2 regions of the Vibrio sp. 10N.261.51.F12 genome follow, and region 1 is predicted to be linked to the other one. Evidence: riboswitches for the same ligand, from Rfam matches in the RefSeq annotation. Region 1 holds a riboswitch; the other holds the start of a gene.

The links. Region 1 has a riboswitch for thiamine pyrophosphate ahead of thiD (bifunctional hydroxymethylpyrimidine kinase/phosphomethylpyrimidine kinase). Riboswitches for the same ligand answer to the same signal wherever they lie in the genome.
Region 2: it holds a riboswitch for thiamine pyrophosphate, as region 1 does, so the genes downstream of both, thiC (phosphomethylpyrimidine synthase ThiC) here and thiD (bifunctional hydroxymethylpyrimidine kinase/phosphomethylpyrimidine kinase) in region 1, are expected to answer to the same signal.

What each region holds. Positions count from the first base shown of each region.
Region 1 covers NZ_JBFROV010000040.1:4,688-8,108, reverse strand. Annotated here, with positions in the region: partial or broken gene AB4405_RS21015 (glycosyl hydrolase family 18 protein) at 1-623, opposite strand, end outside; TPP riboswitch at 951-1,050, shown strand; gene thiD (bifunctional hydroxymethylpyrimidine kinase/phosphomethylpyrimidine kinase) at 1,112-1,930, shown strand; gene AB4405_RS21005 (ABC transporter ATP-binding protein) at 1,930-2,682, shown strand; gene AB4405_RS21000 (ABC transporter permease) at 2,750-3,421, shown strand, end outside.
Region 2 covers NZ_JBFROV010000025.1:28,282-31,702, reverse strand. Annotated here, with positions in the region: tRNA gene AB4405_RS15475 (tRNA-Asp) at 5-81, shown strand; gene crcB (fluoride efflux transporter CrcB) at 415-798, shown strand; TPP riboswitch at 853-953, shown strand; gene thiC (phosphomethylpyrimidine synthase ThiC) at 1,075-3,003, shown strand; gene AB4405_RS15460 (thiamine phosphate synthase) at 3,013-3,421, shown strand, end outside.

The DNA of each region.
Region 1 (3,421 bases):
GTTACCACCAACTGATTTTACCGACTCATTCGGCCCACAAATTGGAATGAAGCCGTAGATAATATGCGTTAGGTTATCAACAGGAATATTATCAACCGTGAAATCTCGACCATAAATACCCCATTCAACAAAATAGGTCCCTACCACTGTATTGGGGTCAGTATCAAAGGACTTGTTATTGGGATCCACATTCATCACCAAAGGTGGCAGATGGGACCCGTCCGTATCGGCGACAACTAACTCCATCGAGCTACTTTTAGAACAGCCACTGGCATCACAAGCTTCTACCTGAACTTGATACCGCCCGCCTTTTGCATAAGTGAAGATCGCAGCAGTTTGACTCCCGGTGATGGGCCCCGTCGCCACCTGCTCCCATCAAAATAGACGTGATATGTGTCTCCTGGTGTTCCGCTCCATTGATTAAACTTGATAGTAATATCCGCGGCATCTTGATATTGAACCATCTGGCTATAGCCTGCGGCGGTTTCCATCGCCAGTTGTACTTTCGAAAACTGCAAATTATTGGAGCCATAAGCGTCTATAGCTGGTGTAGCTGGTGCTGCCCAAGAGGCATTACTCATCGCGAGCGTTAGGATCGAAGCACCCAATACAATTCTGTTCATTGGTATATTCTCTATTCCCTGAAAAACTAAATCCTGCCAAAAAATTCTTATTGGCATCGAGAACAGTATTAGAACTTGATAATAATTAACGATTAAAAATTAAACAGCTCTTCGAGTGATCGCTCATAAAAAAGAATCTTGAAGCACATGTTTTCACAAAACGTTTAATCTTCTGCACAAATAATTTGCAACGTAATGATGGGGAAAATAACCAAAAAACAGAACAAACGCCCACACCACCCATAATCCATGTCAATTTAACGCTTCATCATTCAGAGTTTGTTTTTAACGCTGGAAAAAATTGGGCGCTTGTATAACAATATGTTTTCTCATTAGTCGGGGAGCATTACTGCTGAGATCACCATAGGTGAGACCCGTTGAACCTGATTCAGTTAACACTGACGTAGGGAACTGATCGACATAGCTTACCGGTAGCCTATTGTGCTCCAGGCTATGCGCTCGCTCCTATGTCGGCGAGGAGCACTCTCATGGCAAGCCTTTCAACTTCTACCCCTATTGTTCTCACTATTGCTGGATCTGACTCTGGTGGTGGCGCAGGTATTCAAGCCGATATCAAAGCTATTTCCGCCACGGGCAGTTACGCCTGCTCTGTTATTACTGCACTCACCGCACAAAACACACAAGGTGTCTCGGGAATACTTGGTATTGAGCCTGACTTTATTGAGGCGCAATTAGATGCCGTTTTCTCAGACCTCAACGTGGTCGCCGTCAAAATAGGTATGTTAGCGGATACTGCCATTATTCGATCTGTTGCTAAGAAGCTTAAACAGTATCAACCTCAGTACGTTGTGCTCGACCCCGTGATGGTTGCAACCAGTGGGGACCTCCTACTAGCCACTTCTGCCATCGACGCCCTAAAAACCGAGCTATTACCACTCGCCACTGTCATCACACCCAATTTACCGGAAGGTGCTGCGTTACTTGATTGTGCTATTCCGCAATCTGAAGCAGGAATGGACCAGATGATTGATGGACTCAGAACACTCCAAACCCCAGCAATTTTGTTGAAGGGTGGCCACTTAGAATCAGAATCCACCAGCACAGATTTGTTGATCACGGCTAACGACGTCACCCGCCTTGAGACCACGCGAATTCACACCAACAACACGCATGGCACTGGGTGTACATTAAGCTCGGCCATCGCATCATTTCTTGCGCAAGGTGAAACGCTTCACGACGCCGTCCAGTCAGGGAAGCATTACATCACACAGGCTATTTCTCACGCTGATACCCTTTCAATTGGCAAGGGACACGGCCCAGTTAACCACTTTTATATGCTGAAGTAATGATAGATATTACGCTGTGCAATGCCTCCCTGACCTATTTAGGGGATGAGCAACCGATATTTTCCAACCTAAACATGACCTTGGGATCAGGAAGCTGCACCGCTGTCCTTGGACCTAGCGGGTGCGGAAAGAGTACCTTACTGCGTTACGTGGCTGGATTACTCAATGACCAAGTCACATTTACCGGGCAACTGACATCATCATCTGAGGCTGGTATTCACCATCAAATTGCGTACATGGCACAACAAGATTTATTGATGCCTTGGTTGAGTGTCATCGACAATGTGTGTTTGGCATCAAGGTTACGGGGGGTCAATGTCACCCCAGAGATTACCGAACGCGCCTTGTTTTTATTGGCTAGTGTCGGATTGAAAGACAAGGCTTATGACAAAATCACTGCCTTATCTGGCGGACAAAAGCAGAGGGTTGCACTAGCCAGAACACTTATGCAAGATAAGCCCATCGTGTTAATGGATGAGCCTTTCTCTGCGCTGGATGCAGTCACACGTTACAAGTTGCAAAATTTAGCGGCCTCACTCCTAGCGGATAAAACCGTACTGCTGATTACCCATGATCCACAAGAAGCGCTTCGTCTCGGTCATCAGATTTTGGTCATGAATGGCAAGCCCGCTGCGCTATTCCCCATTACCGCCCCGACGACAGCGGTACCTAGAGAGATTGATGCACAGTTTGCCGCTCTTCAACAGCAGATTTTAAAGCGTTTGGAGGGAGCAGATGACACTTCTGACTAAATTAGCCCAGCCTTCAAAAGAAAAACATCACTCGCCACATTCTGCGCATCACTCCGACAATGAAAGAGTGGGCATAAACGCGGTCACTCGAATGTTGATCAGTGCGATTGTGATTATAGGGTTATGGAAAATCATCGTAGTCGCATTCAATATGCCTAGTTTTATTTTACCTTCACCAGAAAGTGTCGCGAGTAAACTCGTCAGTCGTCATGAGGTGTTACTTAAACATACTTGGGTAACCGCGCAAGAGATCTTACTTGGCCTGTTGTTAGGGCTAAGCATGGGGTTATTTTTTGCCTTACAGATGCTGTTATTTCAACCTTTAAAACGCTGGCTGTTACCTATTCTCATTGCTAGCCAAGCGATTCCCGTTTTTGCCCTCGCCCCAATTTTAATGCTTTGGCTTGGCTATGGTATCGCTTCTAAAGTGGTCATGGCGGCGTTGATTATCTTCTTCCCAGTAACAACCTGTTGTTACGACGGACTTCGCAATACCCCCACTGGCTACCTCGACCTTGCTCAAACGATGGGTGCCAGTCGTTGGCAACAACTTTGGCATGTTCGCTTACCTGCGTCACTGCCTGTGCTCGCTTCTGGTATTCGAGTCGCTGTCGTGATTGCTCCCATTGGAGCCGTTGCCGGTGAGTGGGTAGGCTCAAGTGAGGGGCTAGGCTATCTCATGCTACAAACTAACGCGCGCATGCTCATCGATGAGATGTTTGCGGCACTATTTATTCTC
Region 2 (3,421 bases), on a different contig from region 1:
CTGCGGAGTGGTAGTTCAGTTGGTTAGAATACCGGCCTGTCACGCCGGGGGTCGCGGGTTCGAGTCCCGTCCACTCCGCCACTTATACTAAGCCCTAGTCGAAAGACTAGGGCTTTTTTACATTTGTACATACACTCTAATCTTCCTCATCGCTGCTTAAATAGACTCTCCAATAAAATTGTTCAGCTATCGCCTATCTTCTTTAACGTCTAGGTTTTGCCATCGTTTATGCTAATGGCTTATAGAAAATGATTATTCTCTTCGTAAAGTGACGCCTGTAACGTTTGAAATATTGTCGTCTTGGTTGTAGATATATGCTAAAGGTGGAAATATAAATTTCGCACTCTTGTGTCGAAATTATCATCTCGTCGTATACTATTAGCTAAATATCTTTTTATAATTTGGATTCAGTTTATGGGGCAATTTTCAATTTTAGGTTTTATCGCTATTGGGGGAGCATTTGGTGCTTGTTCTCGATATTTGATCTCTGAGCTATGTGTGTCACTTTTTGGTCGAGGCTTTCCTTACGGTACACTTACCGTGAATGTAATCGGTTCTTTCATTATGGGTTTACTTATCGCAGCGTTTGAAACCGAACTGATGGTAGCAGAGCCATGGAGGCAGATAATAGGGTTAGGTTTCTTGGGAGCCCTAACAACATTTTCTACTTTTTCTATGGATAACGTGCTTCTTATGCAGCAAGGCGCATTTCTTAAAATGGGGCTAAACGTTTTGCTTAATGTTGTTCTGAGTATTTCCGCTGCGTGGATTGGTTTTCAATTATTGATGAAAACTTGAACAATGTAACATTTAGCGAATAGCGTTATTATTTAATTTCGTTTATGATTGCCTCAATACTTGTCGGAGTGCTCTTTAGAGCTGAGACCGTTAATTCGGGATCCGTTGAACCTGATCAGGCTAATACCTGCGAAGGGAACAGGAGAAAAGAATGGAATTCCTCTCTTTTATCATATAGTTCGTGCAATTTTTTGTTGTGCTATAGTTGTTGATACCTCTTGTGTTCACATATCCGTCAAGCATTTATCTTTTTTATACGATAATAAAGGAAATGCTATGTCGACTCGTAAACAAACCAGACTGGAAGCTAAACAATTTATCGACACCCTGTCGGTAACGCCCTATCCAAATTCTGAAAAAACGTATATTCAGGGTTCTAGAAGTGATTTACAGGTTCCAATGCGGACCATTCATCTTGCCGATAGTCTTGTTGGTGGTTCAAAGGCAAACCCGGTCTTTGAACCTAATGAACCTATCCATGTCTATGACACCTCCGGTGTCTATACTGACCCCAATCATACTATTGACCTATATTCAGGTTTACCTAAGTTGAGAGAAGAGTGGATAGCAGAGCGCTCAGATACAGAAGTGTTGTCTGGAGTCTCTTCTACTTTTGCCAAAGAACGCCTTAATGATGAGACATTAGATGACCTTCGTTATGGTTTACTACCACGTATTCGCAGAGCCAAAGGTGATGCATGTGTCACTCAGCTTCATTATGCGCGACAAGGTATTGTTACTCCTGAAATGGAGTACATAGCAATACGTGAAAACATGGGACGTCAAAAGATTGAAGATGCAATGCTGACACAGCAACATCCAGGTCAGAGTTTTGGCGCTAATTTACCGAAAGAAATTACCCCTGAATTTGTTAGAAGAGAAGTTGCTGAAGGCCGCGCAATTATCCCATCCAATATCAATCACCCTGAATCTGAACCGATGATCATTGGTCGTAATTTCTTGGTGAAGGTGAATGCAAATATTGGCAACTCATCTGTTTCTTCGTCTATTGAAGAAGAGGTCGAAAAACTTGTTTGGAGCACTCGTTGGGGGGGCGATACGGTAATGGATTTATCAACGGGGCGAAATATTCATGAGACTCGAGAGTGGATATTACGAAATAGCCCTGTTCCTATTGGCACGGTTCCCATGTACCAAGCGCTAGAGAAAGTGAATGGTATTGCTGAGGATCTAACATGGGAGGTCATGAGAGACACGCTAATTGAGCAGGCAGAACAAGGGGTAGATTACTTCACGATTCATGCGGGTTTGCTTCTTCGATATGTACCCATGACGGCTAAGCGAGTGACGGGTATCGTTTCACGAGGCGGCTCTATCATCGCAAAATGGTGCTTAGCCCATCATACAGAAAGCTTTCTATATACAAACTTCAAAGAAATCTGCGAGATCTGTGCCAAGTATGATGTGGCATTGTCTTTAGGTGATGGGTTAAGACCCGGTTCTATTGCCGACGCCAATGACGAGGCGCAGTTCTCGGAGCTGCGCACGCTTGGTGAACTAACTAAAATAGCGTGGGATTATGATGTCCAGGTGATCATTGAAGGCCCAGGTCATGTGCCTATGCACCTTATTAAAGAAAATATGGAAGAGCAATTAGAGCACTGTCATGAGGCACCGTTCTATACGCTAGGTCCCCTGACGACCGATATTGCACCAGGATACGATCATATTACGTCTGGTATCGGAGCCGCGATGATTGGTTGGTATGGCTGCGCCATGCTTTGTTATGTTACTCCCAAAGAGCATCTAGGCCTACCAAACAAAGAAGACGTAAAAACAGGTCTAATTACCTATAAGCTTGCCGCTCACGCCGCTGACCTTGCCAAAGGGCATCCTGGTGCTCAGATTAGAGATAATGCGCTTTCTAAAGCTCGCTTTGAGTTTCGTTGGGAAGACCAATTCAATCTAGCTCTCGATCCGGATACTGCCCGCCAATATCATGATGAAACCTTGCCACAGGAATCGGGTAAGGTTGCCCACTTCTGTTCTATGTGTGGCCCGAAGTTTTGTTCAATGAAAATATCACAAGAGGTACGTGAATACGCAAAAGGCTTAGAAGCTCAAGGTGATATCAGTATCAAACTGGTCGATGACCCGTTAGAGGGGATGCGTCAAAAATCAGCAGAGTTCAGGGCTACTGGCGCTGAACTTTACCACCCAGTCATTACAGAACAAGAATCGTAGGAGTTACCATTGAAAATACTGTTGCCAGTCAGCAATCCATTTATTAAAGGCCATATTGAAACCGTTCTTTGTTTAGCGAAGGTAGCGGGTTTTGATAGCGACGCAGTGGAATTAGGGACAAGCTTAACGTCGGATATTCAATTGGTAAGTGGTGGTTATCGAACTACTGTGAGCAGTGATGTTTTGGCATCTAGCCCATCTAGCCCATCTAGCCCATCTAGCCGTGTTGATTACACGCTGCTTTATGAGCATAAGATGGGAAAGGCGACCGTTTATGAGATGTTGAATCGCGCTCGGCCTGGATGTGTGTACCTTAATGTCAAACATCCCGGCGGTATATTGGATGCTTGGTCTTGCAACAGTGAAAGTATTAGAGCGTTATCCGGGGATAACGTTATTGAAGATACTGCGTTTCATT